Regions from separate parts of the Marinovum sp. PR37 genome, predicted to be linked through region 1. Evidence: riboswitches for the same ligand, from Rfam matches in the RefSeq annotation. Region 1 holds a riboswitch; each other region holds the start of a gene.
What was found. Region 1 has a riboswitch for cobalamin ahead of PVW49_RS04845 (DUF1636 family protein). Riboswitches for the same ligand answer to the same signal wherever they lie in the genome.
Positions count from the first base shown of each region.

Region 1 (4,888 bases):
CCGGGCCGCGCCGCCGTGCTGTCGCCGACCTACAACGAACATGCCGCCGCGCTGCGCAGCGCCGGCTGGCAGGTAACGCCAGTGGCCACGGCCCAGGCGGCCGAGGGCGCCGATCTGGCGGTGGTGGTCAACCCCAACAACCCCGACGGCGGCCGCCTGTCGCCGGAGCGGCTGGAACAGCTGGCGGATACCGTCGGGCTGCTGATCGTCGACGAAAGCTTTGCCGATCCCGAGCCGGCGTTCTCGGTCGCGCCGCGACTTGGCGCGGCGCTGGCCAATGTCGTGGTGCTGCGGTCATTCGGCAAGTTCTACGGGCTGGCCGGCCTGCGGCTGGGCTTTGCCCTGGCGCAGGGGCCTCTGGCCACCCGGCTGGCCGAGCTGGCCGGGCCCTGGCCGGTCTCGGGACCCGCGATCGAGATCGCCAGCGCCGCCCTGACCGACACCGGCTGGCAGCAGGCGACCTGTCACCGGCTGGCGCAGGACGCGGCGCGGCTCGACCGGCTGGCCGCCGCCGCGGGCTGGCCGCTGGTCGGTGGCACGCCGCTGTTTCGCACCTATGCCGCGCCGGATGCGCAGGCGGCGCAGGACCGGCTGGCGGCGCATCACGTCTGGTCGCGGGTGTTTCCCTATTCACAGCAGTGGATCCGCCTCGGGCTGCCACCGGCCGACCGCTGGCCGCAGCTCGAACGGGCCTTCGCCACCGTCACCGCCTAACGCGCCAGCCCCAACAGGCCCGCCACGTCGAGATGCGTCTCGAGATGGTCCGCCAGCGCATCCAGCGTCGCCTCGACACCGTCATCATAGCCGAGATCCGAGGCCCGCGCGCCAAGCTGCGTCAGCCAGGCCCGGCGGAATCCATCATCGGCGAACATGCCGTGCAGATAGCTGCCGCTGACCAGACCATCGGCCGAACAGGCGCCTTCGGGCTGGCCCGCGATCTCGGCAAATGGGCGCCGTCGGTCCGGGCCGTCGGAACGGCCGATGTGGATCTCGTAGCCGCGAAACGCCTGTTTCAACGTGGCATGGCACGCCTGCACCAGCCGCAGGCTCTTGTCGCCGCCCATCACCGTGGTGATGTCCAGAAGCCCCAGCCCCGGGGTCTCGCCCGGCGGCCCTTCGATGCCCTCTGGATCGGCCACAACCTGGCCCAGCATCTGATAGCCGCCGCAGATGCCGAGGATGCGGCCACCGCGCCGGCGATGCGCCGCTAAGTCGATATCCCAGCCCTGCCGGCGCAGGAAATCGAGATCGGCACGGGTCGATTTCGACCCCGGCAGGATGACCAGGTCCGCATCGCCCGGAATGGCCCGGCCCGGCGGCAGCATGGTGACCCGCGCCCCCGGTTCCTGCACCAGCGGATCGAGATCGTCGAAATTGGCGATCCGCGAGAACTGGAGACAGACCACATGCAGCCCGTCGCGGCCGCGCGGCGGCGCAATGTCGAGCGCATCCTCGGCCGGCAGCCGCCAGGCCTCGGGAAACCAGGGCGCGACGCCAAAGCCGCGCCAGCCGGTCTGCGCCTCGATCATCCGGTACCCGTCATCGAACAGTGTCGGATCGCCGCGGAACTTGTTGATCAGAAACCCGGCGATGCGGGCGCGGTCACCCTCGGGCAGCACCGCTTGGGTGCCGACGATCTGCGCGATCACCCCGCCCCGGTCGATGTCGCCACAGAGCACCACCGGCACCTCCGCCGCCTCGGCAAAGCCCATGTTGGCGATGTCGCCGCGCCGCAGGTTGACCTCGGCCGGGCTGCCCGCGCCCTCGACGATCACCAGATCATGCGCCGCCTTCAGGCGTTCGAAACTCTCGAGCACCGCCGCCATCAGCCGTGGTTTCATCTGGCCGTAGTCGCGCGCCCGCGCGGTGGTCAGACGCTTGCCCTGCACCACTACCTGGGCGCCGATATCGGTCTCGGGCTTGAGCAGCACCGGGTTCATGTCGACATGTGGCGCCAGGCCGCAGGCCAGCGCCTGAAGCGCCTGCGCCCGGCCGATCTCGCCGCCCTCGGGGGTCACGGCGGCATTGTTCGACATGTTCTGCGACTTGAACGGCGCCACGCTCAGCCCGCGCCGACGGGCGGCGCGGCAGAGCCCGGCCACCAGCATCGACTTGCCGACATTGGAGCCGGTGCCCTGGATCATCAGCGCCGGCATGCGACGGCTCCCCGGCTCAGAATTCCACGCCCTTCTGGGCCTTGATGCCATCGCGGAACGGATGTTTGACAAGCGTCATCTCGGTCACCAGATCCGCCGCCACGATCAGCTCGGGCTTGGCATTGCGCCCGGTCAGGCAGACATGGGTCATCTCCGGCTTGCGGGTTTGCAGGAACGCGACCACGTCGTCGATGTCGAGATAATCGTTGCGCAGCGCGATGTTGATCTCGTCGAGCAGCACGAACCGGATCTCGGGGTCGAGGATCTGGCTCTTGGCGATCTCCCAGCCGGCCTGCGCCGCGGCGATGTCGCGGGCGCGGTCCTGGGTTTCCCAGGTAAAGCCTTCTCCGGAAACGAAGAACCGGCATTCCTCGGCAAAGCGGTTGCGGATCATTTCGGCCTCGCCGGTGATCCAATTGCCCTTGATGAACTGCACCACCGCGCAGGGCATGCCATGGGCGATACAGCGCAGGATCATCCCGAACCCCGAGGACGACTTGCCCTTGCCGGTGCCGGTATGCACGAGGATCAGGCCCTTCTCGTCGGTCTTGGTCGCCATCATGCGATCGCGCGCGGCCTTGATCTTCTTCATCTTCTCGGCGTGGCGCGCGTTTTTCTCTTCGATCATCCCCATCTCCGGACTTGACTCGTATACGGAATTCGTCCCATGTGCCCTGACGCTGGTGCCTGTGTAAACAGGTGAAAAGGGAATGTGTAACCCTGGTGCCCCGTGACGGGACGCCCGGGCCAAACGCAGCCGCCCCCGCGACCGTGAACGGAAAAGGGCGCTCGAAGCCACTGGCCTGACAGGCCGGGAAGGCAGAGCGACCGCCGGGCCCCGGGCCCAGAATTCCGTGAGCCGGGAGACCTGCCAGCCCGACTGATGAGACCGGACGGGGTGTGCCGGTGTCGGAGTGTGTCCGTTGCCGGCCACCATTCCGCCGATACCCCTGTCTGCCAAGCCGATGGGGCACGCGAGAATGAAAGACTCTGCGCACGAGCAGGACACCACCGCCACCACAACCGAGCTGCTGGTCTGCGTGACCTGCCGCCGCAAGGGCGCCGCGCCCGAGGATGACCGCCGCCCCGGCCAGGTGCTCTTTGACCGGATCACCGCCACCGGTGCGCCCGAAGGGCTGCGGGTGACACCGGTGGAATGCCTGCAAAACTGTTCCAACGCCTGCACCGTCGCCCTGCGCGGCGGCGCCGGGAAATGGACCTATGTCTTTTCCAACGTCGACGAGACTGACGGCGCCGAAATGCTGCTGGCCGGGGCGGCACAGTATCACGCGGCCGCCGACGGGGTGATCCCCTGGCGCGAACGGCCCGAGCATTTCAAGCGCAACTGCCTGACCCGCATTCCCCCGATCATTGCCACACCCAAGGACGCCTGACCCATGAGCGATCTCGCCAAACTCCCCGTCACCATCGTCACCGGCTTTCTCGGCGCCGGCAAGACGACGCTGATCACCCATCTGATGAAGAACCCCGGCGGCCGTCGGCTGGCGGTGGTGGTCAACGAATTCGGCGATGTCGGCGTCGATGGCGAGATCCTGCGGGACTGCGCCATTCCCGACTGCCCGGCCGAGAACATCGTCGAACTGGCCAATGGCTGCATCTGCTGCACCGTGGCGGATGATTTCATCCCCACCATCGAGGCGCTGATGGCGCTCGACCCGCGCCCCGATCACATCCTGATCGAGACCTCGGGGCTCGCCCTGCCCAAGCCGCTGCTCAAGGCCTTCGAATGGCCGGCGATCCGCGCCCGCGTCACGGTCGACGGGGTGATCGCCCTGGCCGATGCCGAGGCGGTGGCGGCGGGCCGCTTTGCCCCCGACGTCGCGGCGGTGGATGCGCAGCGGCTGGCCGACGACAGCCTCGACCACGAAACGCCGCTGTCGGAGGTCTTCGAAGACCAGATCGCCTGCGCCGACATCGTGCTGCTGACCAAGCCCGACCTTGCCGGGCCGGAGGGCGTCGCCCGGGCCAGGGATCTGATCGCCGCCGAGGCGCCGCGGGTGCTGCCGGTGGTCGAGGTCGCCGAAGGCGCGGTCGATCCCCGCATCATCCTCGGCCTCGGCGCCGCCGCCGAGAGCGATCTCGACGCACGGCCCAGCCACCACGACACCCCGCATGACCACGATCACGAGGATTTCGAAAGCATCGTCGTCGACCTCCCCGAGCTGGCCGATGCCGCCGATCTGGTTGCCGCGATCGAGCGCCTGGCCAAGAGCCACAACATCCTGCGGGTCAAGGGCCATGCCTCGGTTGCCGGCAAGCCGATGCGCCTACTGGTGCAGGCGGTGGGCGCGCGGGTGCGCCACCAGTTCGACCGGCTCTGGGCCCCCGACGAGGCCCGCCGGGGCCGGCTGGTGGTGATCGCCGAACATGACGACCTGCGCCCGGAGGAAATCCGCGCCGCGCTGACCGACCTCGCGCCGCAGCCCGCGGAGTAACCCGCCGGTGCACGTCGTCTTTCGCGAGAGCCACGGGCTGGAGGATACCGGCACGCCGGTCGACCTGGGGCAGGACCCGGCCGATCTCGTCGTGCTGTCGTTCTCCGACAGCGACCTCGGGGCTTTCGCCGCCGCCTGGCATCGCGGCGGCGGGCCGGCCGGGGCGCTGCCGACGCTGCGGCTGGCCAGCCTCGCGGCCTTGCAGCATCCGCTGTCGGTCGACACCTACGTCGAACAGACGCTGGCCGGGGCCAAGGGCATCCTGGTCCGACTGAT
Region 1 covers NZ_JARAML010000004.1:57,457-62,344, forward strand. The annotation lists gene cobD (threonine-phosphate decarboxylase CobD) at 1-714, shown strand, start outside; gene PVW49_RS04835 (cobyric acid synthase) at 711-2,156, opposite strand; gene cobO (cob(I)yrinic acid a,c-diamide adenosyltransferase) at 2,173-2,784, opposite strand; cobalamin riboswitch at 2,821-3,046, shown strand; gene PVW49_RS04845 (DUF1636 family protein) at 3,137-3,550, shown strand; gene cobW (cobalamin biosynthesis protein CobW) at 3,554-4,612, shown strand; gene cobN (cobaltochelatase subunit CobN) at 4,620-4,888, shown strand, end outside.

Region 2 (4,888 bases), 180 kb from region 1:
AGCTCGGAGCGTTGGCACAGCGTCAGCTGCACGTCACCGGTGCCCGGCGGCAGATCGACAAGCAGCACGTCAAGCTCGCCCCAAGCAACCTGCCCCAGCATCTGCTGCAACGCCCCCATCAGCATCGGACCGCGCCAGACCACCGCCTTGGCCGGATCGAGCATCAACCCGATCGACATCATGGTCACGCCATGCGCCACCAACGGTTCGATGATCTTGCCGTCGGGGCTGGCGGGGCGTTGCGACACGCCCATCATGCGCGGCTGTGATGGGCCGTAGATATCGGCGTCGAGCAGGCCCACCTTCTTGCCGGCGCGGGCCAGCGCCACGGCGAGATTCGACGAAACGGTGGATTTGCCCACCCCGCCCTTGCCCGAGGCGATGGCGATGATGCGCTTGACGCCCGCGGGTTTCATCGGGCCGGCCTGGGGCTTGGGATGGCCGCCGACCTTGAGGCTCGGCGGGGCCTTGGCCTCATGCGCGGTCAGCACCGCATGCACCTCGCGCACGCCGGAGATCGAAGCCACGGCCCGTTCGGTCGCGGCGCGCAGCGGCTCCATCTGGCGGGCCATCTCGGGCGAGGGCGCCTCGATCACATAGCGCACCACACCGTCCTCGATATTCAGCGCTCGAATCAAATCGCGCGAGATCAGGTCTCCGCCACCGGGAATCTCGAACCTAGCCAGCTCTTTTCGGATGATCTCTTCCATGATTTTCCTGCCCCAATCTGGGTCGCGGTGCCGCGTATCACCTCACAAAACCGCGATATTCAACCTATGCGAGTAAATTACGACTTTAGTCTTAAGGTCTACTCGCGTCTAAGCGCTTACACATGCAATTGCTGCATAGCAGCATTGATCGCACTTGGGATTGTGCGCACGCAGCATTCGACTACATTGATGTCAACGAAACGAACAGACACTGACGACAACAAAGGCGAAACGCCATGGCAGACATCACCACGAACACCCCCGTTCAGGCCGGACTGAACAAACGCTTCCAGGCTGCGCTCAAGTCCCTCACCGCACGTTATGCACAGTACCGCGTGTATCGGGAAACCATGAACGAGTTGCAAGGCCTGTCGAACCGCGAGCTCGCCGATCTCGGCCTGAGCCGCAGCGAAATCCGCCGCGTGGCCTATCACGCAGCCTATAACTGATACCGGATCAGAAGGCTCTCTCCTCCTCCCTGAGTCTTCTGTGTCTCAGCGGCGACATCTCTCCTCCTCCCTGATGTCGCCGCCTTTTACACCGGGCCGGCAAGCGGCCCAGACAGAATTCCCTGCCGCCCTCCTCCCAATAGCGGTCGGGAATACCAGGACCAAAGGCCCCTCCTCCCAATAGGCCCGCGGTCCGCTCCAGCCGGCGCTTCGTCTCCTCCCATTCAGGAGCGCTGGTGTTGAAAAGACGGCGGCACACCTCCCGTGCCGCCGTTCTTCCCCCCGGGGGCATGACAGTTTCAGGGCTCCGGCCCGCCGCCACGCCGGATGCGTGACGCCGGCAAAGACATAGAATTTCCCGCCGCTCTCCTCCCTTTGCGGTCGGGAATACCCGGACCGAAGGCTCCTCCTCCCAAATGGCCTGAGGTCCGACCGGCACTGACGCTTCGTCTCCTCCCATTCAGGAGCGTCGGTCAAAATAAGACGGCGGCACACCTCCCGTGCCGCCGTTCTTATTTTCGGGGTTCCTTTCCGGGGTCCGAAGTCACGCGCGCCCCCGTCGCCGCGCCCGGGCGCCACCGCGCCGCTCCGGCGCGATATTCGCCGTGACACAAGCCTCGTCCAGACACTTCAGAAACAGCGCCACCGCCCGACCCTGCCCGGCCTGCGGCCGGACCCGCACGGCCGCGGCCGCCGCCGCGGCCGAAACCGGCACCCCGGGTGGCAGCGACAGCACCCAGCGGACAAAACCGGCGCGCGCCGCGGCCTCGGGCGCGGTCCCCGTCTCGGCATGGCGCAGATCGGCAAGAATACGGGCCAGCATCATGCTGCGGCCCTCCCGTTTGCTGCGGTGAGAGGTCTGGTCATCTCGATCCTTTCCGCCACGCCCCGTGGCCTTGATGCAGAACGGGCAGGCAGAGAGGAAACGGCGGCAAGGCAATGCGCCCGACCCCGCGCCCTGCCCGCCACCCGCGGTTTGACGTCACTGCGAAGGCTGGTTTCCGGGCTCGGCGGGATTGCGGATGCGGCCCCTTCCCGGGCGTGACGCCCAGTGGTACTGACCACATCCCCCGGCCATACCGTTGCGGGGGCAGCGCCGGTCTTTCACCGGCTTCCCAATTCTCCCGCGGCAGAACCGCAGGCACCTTGCCGGATCAGACTACGGGGATTCGGAGCCGCAAGACAGCGTAAAGTCGGTGGAGGCGCCATTCTCCGTCACGCCAGGGCCCCGGGCCTGACCCGGGGCCTCTTGGCAGGCGCGGCATCCGCCGGCCAGAGCTCCCGCGGCGCGTCCCGGGACGGGATCATTGTCGGCGAAGTCCGGGCTCAGAACGGCACGTCATCGGCGGCGTTGATGAAGCGTGCGACCACCTTCTTGACGCCGGCCTTCTCGAAATCGATCTCGATCTTGTCGCCCTCGATGCCCACCACCGCGCCATAGCCGAACTTCTGGTGGAACACCCGCTCGCCCATGGTGAAGCTCGAGATCGCCGTCGCGTCGATCACCGTGTTGCGGCTCTCTTTGGGCTGCGCCATCGGGCGCTGGCTCTGCCGCTCCTGAAGCCGTTTCCAGCCGGGCGAATTGTAGACATTTGCCTCGGCCACCCGGCTTTCCATGCCCGAGCCAAAGCTCTGCCCGGCCATGCCGCCGCCATAAAGCCCCGGTGGAGTGAGCACATCGACATGCGCCTCCGGCAGCTCATCGACAAAGCGCGACGGCAGCTGCGACTGCCATTGGCCAAAGACCCGCCGGTTGGCGGCAAAGCTGATGGTGCAGACCTCCTCGGCGCGGGTGATCCCCACATAGGCCAGCCGTCGCTCCTCCTCCAGGCCCTTGAGGCCGCTCTCGTCCATGCTGCGCTGCGAGGGAAAAAGCCCATCCTCCCAGCCCGGCAGGAAGACCGCGGGAAACTCCAACCCCTTGGCGGCATGCAGCGTCATGATCGACACCTTGGCGCCGGCCTCTTCGCTCTCGTTGTCCATGATCAGGCTGACGTGTTCGAGAAAGCCTTGCAGGTTCTCAAACTCCTCCAGCGCCTTGACCAGCTCCTTGAGGTTTTCCAACCGGCCCGGCGCCTCGGGTGTCTTGTCGTTCTGCCAATGGGTGGTGTAACCGCTTTCGTCGAGGATGATCTGGGCAAGCTCGACGTGGCTGACGTCCTTCTCGCCGGTCATCCGGCCCCAGCGCGCAAGCCCGTCGAGCAGCCGGGCCAGTTCATTGCCGCCCTTGCCCTTGATCGCCCCGCTCTCCACCGCCAGCCGCGCGCCCTCGACCAGCGGCACGCCAGTGTCGCGCGCCAGACGCTGGATGGTCTGCTGCGCCTTGTCGCCAAGTCCGCGCTTGGGCGTGTTGACGATGCGCTCGAAGGCCAGATCATCCTCGGGGCTGACCACGACGCGGAAATAGGCCATGGCATCGCGGATCTCCATCCGCTCATAGAACCGGGGTCCGCCGATCACCCGGTACGGCAGGCCGATGGTCAGAAAGCGATCCTCGAAGGCGCGCATCTGGTGCGAGGCGCGCACCAGAATCGCCATGTCATCCAGCGAAAATCCCCGCATGCCGCGGGTGCCACCCTGCATCGCTTCGATCTCGTCGCCGATCCAGCGGGCTTCCTCCTCGCCGTCCCAATGGCCGATCAGCCGCACCTTTTCGCCGTCGGGCGCATCGGTCCAGAGCTCCTTGCCCAGACGCCCCGTGTTGCCGGCGATCACCCCGCCGGCGGCGGCCAGGATATGCGGGGTGGAGCGGTAGTTCTGCTCCAGCCGGACCACCTTGGCGCCGGGAAAATCCTTTTCGAAGCGCAGGATATTGCCCACCTCGGCGCCGCGCCAGCCGTAGATCGACTGATCGTCGTCGCCGACGCAGCAGATGTTCTTGTGACCGCCCGCCAGGAGCCGCAGCCAGAGATACTGGGCAACATTGGTGTCCTGGTATTCGTCCACCAGAATATAGCGGAACCAGCGTTGATACTGGGCCAGCACGTCCTCCTGCGTCTGGAAGATCGTCACGCAATGCAACAGCAGATCGCCGAAATCGCAGGCGTTCAGCTCTTTCAGCCGGGCCTGATACTGGGCATAAAGTTCAACCCCGCGATTGTTGAAGGCTCCGGCCTCGGCGGCGGGCACCTTGTCGGGCGTCCAGGCCCGGTTCTTCCAATTGTCGATGATGTGGCTGAGTTGCCGGGCGGGCCAGCGCTTGTCATCGATCTGTGCCGCCGAAAGCAGCTGTTTCAGCAGGCGGATCTGGTCGTCGGTGTCGAGGATGGTGAAATTCGATTTCAACCCCACCAGCTCGGCGTGTCGGCGCAGCAGCTTGACGCCGATCGCGTGGAAGGTGCCCATCCAGGGCATGCCCTCGACCACCTGGCCCAAAAGCTTGCCAACGCGGAGCTTCATCTCGCGCGCGGCCTTGTTGGTGAAGGTCACCGAAAGGATTTCGTTCGGCCGCGCCTTGCCGGTGTTCAGCAGATGCGCGATCCGCGTGGTCAGCGCCTTGGTCTTGCCGGTGCCGGCGCCGGCCAGCATCAGCACCGGGCCGTCCAGCGCCTCCACGGCCTCGCGCTGGGCCGGGTTCAGCCCGTCGAGATAAGGCGCGGGACGCGCCGCCATGGCGCGCTGCGAGAGGGAGGAGGCCGCCTCGAAAGCGTCCATGTCGTCAAAACTGCTCATGCGGCGACTTTACCCGTTCGGACGCGGGCTGAAAAGCCTTGTTCGCTCAATGTTCGC
Region 2 covers NZ_JARAML010000004.1:234,596-239,483, forward strand. The annotation lists gene PVW49_RS05630 (Mrp/NBP35 family ATP-binding protein) at 1-710, opposite strand, end outside; gene PVW49_RS05635 (DUF1127 domain-containing protein) at 947-1,159, shown strand; gene PVW49_RS05640 (hypothetical protein) at 1,704-1,985, opposite strand; cobalamin riboswitch at 2,135-2,323, opposite strand; gene PVW49_RS05645 (ATP-dependent helicase) at 2,486-4,831, opposite strand.
Region 2: it holds a riboswitch for cobalamin, as region 1 does, so the genes downstream of both, PVW49_RS05640 (hypothetical protein) here and PVW49_RS04845 (DUF1636 family protein) in region 1, are expected to answer to the same signal.

Region 3 (4,888 bases), on a different contig from region 1:
GGTCCAGCTGATGGCGGATATCCAGATGGTTTGTCGGTTCGTCGAGCAGAAGTTCCTGCGGCTCTTGTGCCAAGGCCCGCGCAATCAGGATTCGCTGTCGCTCGCCGCCGGACAGCGTGGACCATGGCTGGGCGGCACGGTCGATCATGTCCGTGCGCTGCAACGCCGAGGCCACGGCATCTTCGTCACGAGTTGACCAGCCGTTCCAGGCGCCTCGCAAGGGAAGGCGCCCGAGCGCGACCACCTCGCGCGCAGTCAAGGAGATGTCAATGTCCGACTGCTGCTCGACATGGGCAAGGCGGCGGGCAATCTCTTTGCGACGGAGGCTCTCGATGGGGCGATCCTCCAAATAGATCGCGCCTCCCGTCCCTCGACGCAATCCTGCGAGTAGCCGCAGAAGACTGGATTTACCCGATCCGTTCGGCCCGACAAGTCCGAGAACACCTTGTTCCGGCAGTCGCAATGTAACCCCACGCACAATCGGGGCGCCTCCGGCCGCCCAAGACACATCTTCCGCCCTGAGCGTCATCTCCCCCTCCGAGACTGCCAAAGGATAGCAGCAAAGGCCGGAGCACCGAACAGCGCAGTGATGACACCAATGGGCAGCACCTGTCCCGGCAAAACGATGCGAGACAACACGTCCGCTGCGACCATGAAGACTCCTCCAGCCAAGGCTGAAGCCAGTATCAGGCGGCCATGTGCAGGGCCGACCAGAAAACGAGTCGCATGGGGAATGACCAGCCCGACGAAGCCGACAGCACCCACCATGCTGACCACCGTCGCGGTCAGAAATGCGGTGACCGCAAAGAGTTCAAGGCGAACGCGCGCGACATCCACGCCCAGCGAAGCAGCGGCGTCCTCGCCGAAGGCGAAGGCATCAAGCGCCCTGGCACGGTAGAGACAGATGGCCAAGCCAATGACCACGATCGGGAAGGAAAGCCAGGCATCCGGCCAACGGATGCTGCCAAGGCTTCCCAAAAGCCAGAACAGGATCCCTTGCGTCTGTTCGGCATTGGCCGAAGACGTGACGATGAAGGAAGTTACCGCATTGAAGAGCTGCGAACCCGCAATACCCGCGAGTATAATGCGCTCGGTCCCGCCACCGGTTTCACGCACCAGGATTGCGACGAAGAGAATGGCCACCGTCGCGCCCACAAAGGCACCTGCGGAGACGGACAGCGCCCCCGCGCCGAGCGCCAGAACAATCACCGTGACCGCGCCGGTCGATGCCCCTGCCGAAATACCAAGCAAATATGGTTCGGCCAGCGGATTGCGCAATAGAGCCTGAAGAACGGTGCCACAGACCGCCAGAGCCGCGCCGACACAGATCGCAACGGCGGCACGGCTGAGACGATAGTGCCAGATGATGCCTTCCCGGATCGGATCGACTTCCAGATCCAAGCCCAGAATACGGTTGGCCAGCGTTCGGGTCACGTCACGGGGCGTTACCGCAATCTCGCCCAGCAAAATGGCCCCCGCCGTAGCAAGGACCAGAGCCACGGCCGAGAGCAGCAGAAACGGCCCAAGGGCCATCCTGCGCGACCTGGGCGCGGGGCGCGCCTCGGCGATCACCGTGCTTGGCCGAAGGCTCGTAGGCCGGCGGCAAGCGTTTCGACCCCATCTACCGCTCGCAGAGTCGGGTTCATCGACTGAGCGTCCATTTCAATCAACCGGCCATTGCGCACTGCGCTCAGCTGACTGGCCACAGGATCGCTTTGCAGGAACGCGCGCTTGGCGGCGACGTCATCGGCCGGCAGACGGCGCCGATCCATCTTTCCCAGCACGATTACATCCGGGTCGAGGCCCGAAATTGTTTCCCATCCCACCAGCGGCCATTCTTCTTCCGAGGTGATGACATTGCGAACCCCGACGACATCCGAGATCCAAGCCGGGGCCCCGTAACGGCCGGCCACATAGGCTTCTCCCTCGGTCTGCGGTGAGGAAAACCAGAAGAGAACCGAAACGTCGCGTGCTTGCAGCCCGCGTACATGTGCCTTTGCGGTTTCGATCCGCGCCGCGTTGCGTTCGATCAGAGCCGCACCGGCGCCCGACACATCGAAAATGCCGGCAAGCTCAGCAATCTCGCGGGATAGTAGGTCCATGGACCAGGCCTGAGACCGGGCTCCGTCACCGCTGCCGGTGCTGAAATCGCTTTTGGCGCATTCGGCCGGCGACACATAGGTGGCAATGCCGAAATCTCCGAACTGGGAAAAGGTGCCGACCCGCGCCTGTTCGGGAGCGATGTCGTTGATCCACTGACTCGCGACGAAATCGGGGCGGGTGTCCAGCACCGCTTCGAAACTGGGCGAGTTATCCGCCAGCCGCGGCAAGGCTTGGCCCTGCTCGGCCAATTCCTCTGGCAAAGGCGCCAGCCAGATTGCGCTACCGACGATCTTGTCGGCCAGGCCGAGCGAGAGCAGGATTTCGGTTGTGCCCTGTCCGATCGCCACCACGCGCTCCGGAACTGCATCCAGGATCAAGTCCCTCTGGCAGTTGCGGATTTCAAGAGGATAGGTGGTTGCCTGGGCCTGAACCCGCAAGGCAGTTGATGCGAGAATGGCAGTTGCAAGCACACAGAGGATACGACCGCGGCCGCGAGCTATTTGGATCATTGACGCTCCTTTTCCGGACACCCCGTCCGGTGCGCATTGAAATTTCGGCTCTGCTCCATCGCAGGCCGGAACGGCAGGTCTCCTGACTCGCGGCCATCGTTCCAACCCGCCTTCCCGTGCCTGTTCTGTGACACAGTGGCATCGCCCGACGGGCGAATGGGTCGAAACGGCCGCCTACAGTTGCGGGGGCAGTCCCGGAGTTCAAGCCAGAAGGCTTGGCACCGGGTTCCCTTTTCATCCCGATTGGGAACCGTTCGCGCCGGAAGTTCTTCTTCACAACCTGGTTTGTCAAGCCGGATTATTCCGGTGGCGAATTCAATCACCTGCCTGCAAAGGCGCGCCATTTTAAATCACAGTTTTTGAATGCCTTTTTGCGTGCTACTCCCCCATTTGACAATTGTCGGGGAGTAGCGGCTGCCAACCTGGCAGTCCCGAAACGCTTGCTCTGCTTTTCAACCCCGGCCGCGATAGGGCGGCACGCCTTGATCGGGCAGCCAGAGGCCCTCGGGACGCGGGGCGGTCTGCCAGAACACGTCGATCGGAATGCCGCCGCGCGGATACCAGTAGCCGCCGATCCGCAGCCATTGCGGTTCGAGGAAATCGACCAGGCGGCGTGCGATAGAGATCGTGCAATCCTCGTGAAACGCACCATGATTTCGAAAGGAGGTCAGGAACAGTTTCAGCGATTTCGATTCCACCAGCCAGGCGCCGGGTACGTAGTCGATCACCAGGTGGGCAAAATCCGGCTGTCCGGTCATCGGGCAGAGCGAGGTGAATTCCGGCGCTGTGAAGCGCACATTATAGGCCAGGTCGGCCTGTGGGTTGGGCACACGCTCCAGTTCAGCCTCTTCCGGGCTGGCGGGAATGCGGGTTTCGCCGCCAAGCTGCTTGAGATCGCTGTAGATATTTTCGGACATGGGGGCTCCTTAAGGTCAGACGCCGCGCTTGTTGCCCCAGATCAGGACATGAAGCTGCGGCAGGATGCGGGGGGCGAACCAGCCGTCGGCCATCGCGCTGTCGGTCAGCCATTCCAGCCGGGCAGACAGGGCCCGCAGATCGACCGGCGTGTCGGGGTCGACCTCGGCGTTGCCCGGCTGGAGGTAGAGCGGCAGGTCCGGGTGGCGGGCATGGGCGGCTTTGGCCCATTGGTAATCGGTCTCGTCGAAGACGACGATCTTCATCACCGACTGCCGCGCCGGCTTGCCGGCGGAGACACAGCCATCGAAGGCATCCCAGTCCACCGTTTCGCCGCTCGAGGGGGGTTTCGGCGACAAAACCAGCGTGTCGAGCTCCGCAAACCAATCTCTGGCCAAGGAACCTTGTGTCTCGCAGGCGAAGCGATACCCCGCCGCACGTCCCCGCGCGATCACCGGAGCGAAATCCTGGATCGCGGGATTGCCGCCGCTGATCGAGACCGTCAACGGCTGACCGTTCGAAAGACGCAGCACCTCATCCCAGATTTCCACGTCGCTCAACGGCGCCCAAGTATGGCGATACCGGCTTTCAACGGCATGCAGGCTGTCGCACCAGCTGCACCTGTAGTCGCAGCCACCGGCGCGGATAAAAACCGTGGGCTCACCGATCAATGCGCCCTCGCCCTGGATCGTCGGCCCGAATATCTCGGCGATGCGCAGGGTCATGGCCGGTACTCTGCCCAGGTTTTCGGCGTCTCGCTGATCATCACGGCGCTGGTCTCGGGCCAACGCGCGGCACACCAGTCGTAAAAATGGCGGGCCATGTGCTCGGCGGTGGAGGGCACATCGAAAATGTCATTCAGATGGCGATGGTCGAATTGATCGTCGATATAGCTCTTGAGCGGTTTCAGATCGTGGTAGTCGCGCACGAAACCGTCGTCATTCAGCGTTTCGGCGGCCAGTTCCACCACGACGACATAGTTGTGCCCGTGCAGCCGCGCGCATTGGTGGTCGGGCGGCAGATGCGAAAGCTGGTGCGAGGCGGAGAAGTGGAATTCCTTGCGGATGCGGAACATCAGGTGGCCTCCCGCTCGGCAATTGCTGTCGCCCAATACTCGGGATCGGCATAGGCGGTAGGGTCCGGAACACCGGCGATGTGAAACGCCTCGCGGCGCTCGACGCAGGTGCCGCAGCGGCCGCAATGCAGCGCGCCGCCCTTGTAACACGACCAGGTCTCGGCGAAGGGCGTGCCGTGGCGGGCGCCCTCGCGCACGATGTCGGCCTTGCTGCGTTCGACGAAGGGCGTGTGGAGGTGCACCTCGGCATAGCCGTCGAGCGCAGCCTGCTGCATGGCGTCGAAGG
Region 3 covers NZ_JARAML010000047.1:8,052-12,939, forward strand. The annotation lists gene PVW49_RS23055 (ABC transporter ATP-binding protein) at 1-529, opposite strand, end outside; gene PVW49_RS23060 (FecCD family ABC transporter permease) at 526-1,533, opposite strand; gene PVW49_RS23065 (ABC transporter substrate-binding protein) at 1,569-2,612, opposite strand; cobalamin riboswitch at 2,668-2,882, opposite strand; gene queF (preQ(1) synthase) at 3,065-3,529, opposite strand; gene queE (7-carboxy-7-deazaguanine synthase QueE) at 3,545-4,252, opposite strand; gene queD (6-carboxytetrahydropterin synthase QueD) at 4,249-4,602, opposite strand; gene queC (7-cyano-7-deazaguanine synthase QueC) at 4,602-4,888, opposite strand, start outside.
Region 3: it holds a riboswitch for cobalamin, as region 1 does, so the genes downstream of both, PVW49_RS23065 (ABC transporter substrate-binding protein) here and PVW49_RS04845 (DUF1636 family protein) in region 1, are expected to answer to the same signal.

Region 4 (4,888 bases), 170 kb from region 1:
TCCATGATCCGCTCGGCGCGGCTGGTGCCGGGATAGGGCTGGCCGGTGATGATCGCCTCGGGGGCCGCCAGCGCGAGGATTTCCAGCGGCAGCTTGCCGCCAGTCTCGTAACCGGCGGTGATGGCGATATTCTCGAAGCCGGCGGCGGTCAGGATCTCATGCGCCAGCGACGCGCGGCCCGAGGTGAAACCATTGGCATGATAAAGCGCCGCGCGAGGGCGTCGTGTTACCTCGGCTTGCAGGGCGGCGAGGCGGCTGTCGAAATCGGCCACCATGTCGCGCGCGGCCGCCTGCCGGCCCAGCGCTTCGCCCATCTCGAGCACCGCGCGCCGCACGCCCGCCATGGAGGTGACGATGTCGAAGGTGGCGACCGGAATGCCGAGATTTTCCAGCGCTTCGACCGAGGCCCGTGCGGTATACCGCCCGGCCAGAACCAGGTCGGGCTGCATGAGATAGATTTCTTCGGCGCGGCCATGGTTGATGACATAGTCCTGCGCCGCATCGGCCATCGAGGAGGCGCGCCGGTCGAGCGCCACGAAAGAGACCGAATGTAGCTGGCCCGGCGCGGCCAGCATCATGGCAAGCTGGTCGGTGCAGAGGTTGATCGAGACAACCCTTCGCGGCGCCTCCTGCGCCTCGGCCGCCGCACCGATCAGCGCGGCGGCGAGCAGGAGTGCCTTACAGAGACGCACGGACCCCGAAATACGCGGCGCGATCCGATTGGCCATAGCCCGGCGCGGTCTGGTATTCCTCGTCAAAGATGTTCTCGATCCGCAGATAGACTTCGGCATCCTCCATGATCTCATAGGTCAGGGTGGAATTCACCACGCCGTAATCGTCCAGATCGTCGGCCCGGTTGCCGGCCCAGAGCCCGGTGACATTGAGCGAGGCGCGTTGCCCCAGATCCGCGGTCACGGAGGCCGAGGCCTGTTGGCCGGGCACAAAGGCCGACCAGCTCGAACTGTCGAGATCGGCGTCGGAAAAGCTGTCGGTCCAGGTATAGGAGCCGTCAAACCGCAGCCCCTCGCGCAGCGCGCCGCCAAAGGCCAGCTCCAGCCCCTGCCGGGTCGAAGTGCCCTCGGCCTGCACGTAACCGAAGGTGGTGAAAGAATAGTCGATGATGTCCTCGGCTTCGACATGGAAGGCGGTGGCGCGGACAAAGGCGGTCTCGCCGTAGCGCTTCTCGACGCCCAGATCAAAGCTCTTCGAGGTTTCGGGATCGAGATCGGGGTTGCCGGCAAAGCCGTCGTAAAGCTCGTAGCCCGAAGGCGCGCGGAAGCCGGTGGCGGCATTGGCGCGGAAGATCAGGTCATCCATCGGGCGATAGACGGCCGAGAGACGGCCGGTGGTATGGCCGCCAAATTCGGAATGCACGTCATGGCGCAGCGCGGCCGAGAGGTTCCACATCTCGTTCGGTGCCCAGGTCAGTTCGGCAAAGGTGCCGTTGACGGTGGTGTCCTGGCTCTGTCCGTCGACAAAGAGGCCGAAAATCGTGTGGTCCAGCGCCACGGCGGTGTCGAATTCCTCGATCGTGTGATCGGCGCCAAAGGCCAGCCGCGCGGTGGCGCCAAGATCGACGCCGCCCTGGTAGCGGTATTCCATCCGGGTGCCGGTATAGTCGAAGCGGTCGTCGGAGATGCCGCCAAAGCTGGCCGAGGTGCCTGTCAGCGTGCGGTCGATGCGGAACCAGGCGGCCGAGACCGAATGATCCACCGCGCCGGTGACGAAATCAAAGCCGATGCGGGCGCCGTTCTGTTTCTTGACCGTCAGCTCGTCGGGGCTGCCGTCAGATACCACGCCGCCCGAGGCCTCGTCATATTCATAGTCCGAGCGCTCGTCGAAGAACGACAGATGCATCACCAGATCGGGCGAGCCCAGTTCGTAAGAGCCGGCAAAGCTCAGCCGGGTGGCCGAAAAGCCGTCTTCCTCGTCATTGCCGTCGTTTTCGTCGGCGGCGGAAAATCCGTCCGAGCGGGCGTGAGAAAAGGTCAGCGCGCTGTCGTAGCCATCGCCGGCCGTGGTCAGGGTCACGGCGCTGCGCAGGGTTTCGTAGCTGCCGTATTCCGAGGCGATCTGCACGCCGAACCCGTCCTTGTCGGCGGTTTTGGTGGTGATGTTGATCACCCCGCCAAGCGCCTCGGAGCCATAAAGCGCCGATTGCGCGCCGCGCAGGATCTCGATGCGCGAGATGTCCGACGTCATCAGCCCGCCGAAATCAAAGGCCACCTGGGTGCCGCTCGGATCGGATACGTCGATACCATCGACGCGTACCTGGATGTTGTTCTGCCCGACGCCGCGAATCGAGACCCCGGCAGAGGTGCCCAGCGGGCCGGTGGCGCGGATCGTCACGCCGGGCTGGCGGGCGAGAAAATCGATCACTCGGGTCTCGCCGGTGGCCTCCAGGTCGTCCTCGGTGATCACGGCGGCGGAAACCCCGGTCTCGTCGGCGGGTGCCGCCTCGAGCCCGGCCGAAAGGATCAGCACGCCGAGATCATAGGCGTCGTCCTGGGCAAGAGCAGGGGTGGCACAGAGCGCGGAGAGCGCGGCGCTGGTCATCAGGGTGGAGCGGGTCATTTTGTATCCCTCGAAGGCCGGTCGGGCCGATTGACGTTTCGGAGGGAACAGCGCCCACCGTTTCAGTGAAGTCACCGCGACGGGGTTGCCGTTATCCGTGACGCGCCCCGCGTCGGGATAGGGTGAGCTCCTGGCAGGTCTCCTGACTTCGCGGGTCGTTGCATCCGCCGGGCCTTCCCGCGGCCGGTGGCCACAGTGGCAGTTTCCGAAGGTGCTCGCCGCTCACAGTTGCGGGGGCAGTCGCGGCTTTGCACCGCGTTCCCTTTTCACGAACCCCTTGCGAGGCCCGAACCAAGACAGGCTTCGTCTAATTGTGCCGGCTCAGCCTGGCAAGACGGCAATTCGCACGCCCCGTCACGCGGCTTCAGGTGCGGCATGGCGGCCACGCCGGCGCCTTTTTGGGAATCCATGGCCGCAGAGGGCCTGAATGGCCCTGGCGGGCGGGCGCGGCCCCGGCGGGAAATCAGGACCGCGCCGGGAAACCAAGGGACATACGGGAAATCGTGGGATGGATGGGAATTCATGGCACCGGCCCAATCCGGTGCGGCGACAGAATCAAGAATTGGCTCTCGATTCCGTGATTCGTGTGTGAGTCACAGCGCCGGAATTGCCAAAATCCGCAAAAGCAGGCGCGGCGGAATTTGGGGAAACGGGTAAATCACGGCGCTGCCCCGAAAATTCCGGGATTTCGTGGGAAAAAAGCCACAGCGCCTCAATTACTATATATGGTATGAGCAAAAAGCCGCTTCCGCTATAAATTCCAAAAACAGTATCAATTTTACCCCAAGATGTTGTTTTCCACAGGGGGTGTGGACAATATGATGTGGGTCTTTCCCAATTTTGCCTGTTGATTTCCATAATTTCCCATGGCATCCCTTATACCACGATGAGGGACGGAGATAGGGGCAGCAAACGACCCCGCAACCAACTCCGAACAAAAGCAAAAACAGGTTTCATACAGGCATCCGCCTTTCATCGTGAAACAGAGATCCGGCGCGCGGGCGAGCAGACATCCCCCCAGGTGGCGCGCGCAGCTGGACATCCCGCAAGAGCGGGACAGGCGGCGGGTTGATCAGTGGCAGCAGATCAATCCGCCGTTTTTACATCCAAGACATGGGGGGTTTCGCGGGGGCGCGGGCAAAGGACGGCAGGACAGTGAGCCGCAGGTTCAGAGGCGAAAGCCGCCACAAGGTGGATACAAAGGGCAGGGTGTCGATCCCGGCCCTGTTTCGCCGTGTGCTGGAAGCTGCTGATCCGAATTGGAAATCCGGCGAAAACCCCGAGCTCGTGATTGTCTACGGCGATCACCGGCGCAACTACCTCGAATGTTACACGATGGAGGCGATCGACGAGGTCGACGCCAAGATCGATGCCATGCCGCGCGGGTCGATGCAGCGCAAGATGCTGCAACGGCTGTTTCACGGCCAATCCTATCCCACCAACGTCGACGAGACCGGCCGCCTGGTCCTGCCCGCCAAGCTGCGGGACAAGATCGGACTGGAAAAAGAGGCTTTTTTCATCGCCGCAGGTGACACCTTTCAAATCTGGCACCCGGACACCTACGAGAAGGAAGAGCTGGCCAAGACCGAAGAGTGGCTCGACGAGCTGCCCGAGGATTTTGACCCGCTGTCCTTCCTCGATGGACCGGCAGAGGGAGCCTGAGCCATGGCCGCCGCTGCTGTCACACCCCCCGCGGCCCCGCATATCCCCGTTCTGATCCGACCGCTGATCGCGGCGGTCTCGCCGGTGGCGGGCACCTGGATCGACGGCACCTTCGGGGCCGGGGGGTATACCCGCGCCCTGCTTGACGCCGGCGCTGATGAGGTCGTGGCGATCGACCGCGACCCGCTGGCCTTTGAGCTGGCGGCCGACTGGATGGCCGGCTACGGCGCCCGCATCCGCCCGGAACAGACGGTCTTTTCCAAGATGGACGAGGTTGCCGATCAGGTGGACGGCGTGGTGCTCGATCTCGGGGTCTCCTCGATGCAGCTTGACCGGGCCGAACGCGGCTTTTCCTTCATGAAGGACGGCCCGCTCGACATGCGGATGAGCCAGGACGGCCCCAGCGCCGCCGATCTGGTCAATTCCGCCACCGAGCAGGACTTGGCCGAGATCCTCTATGTCTTCGGCGAGGAACGTGCCTCGCGCCGGATCGCCAGGAACATCGTCAAGGCCCGCACCGAAGCGCCGTTTGAAACCACGCTGCAACTGGCCGGGGTGATCGAACGTTCGCTGCCGCGCGCCAAGCCGGGGCAGAGCCATCCCGCAACGCGCTCGTTCCAGGCACTGCGGATTGCGGTGAACGACGAATATA
Region 4 covers NZ_JARAML010000004.1:227,452-232,339, reverse strand. The annotation lists gene PVW49_RS05615 (ABC transporter substrate-binding protein) at 1-692, opposite strand, end outside; gene PVW49_RS05610 (TonB-dependent receptor plug domain-containing protein) at 679-2,574, opposite strand; cobalamin riboswitch at 2,690-2,885, opposite strand; gene mraZ (division/cell wall cluster transcriptional repressor MraZ) at 3,730-4,236, shown strand; gene rsmH (16S rRNA (cytosine(1402)-N(4))-methyltransferase RsmH) at 4,240-4,888, shown strand, end outside.
Region 4: it holds a riboswitch for cobalamin, as region 1 does, so the genes downstream of both, PVW49_RS05610 (TonB-dependent receptor plug domain-containing protein) here and PVW49_RS04845 (DUF1636 family protein) in region 1, are expected to answer to the same signal.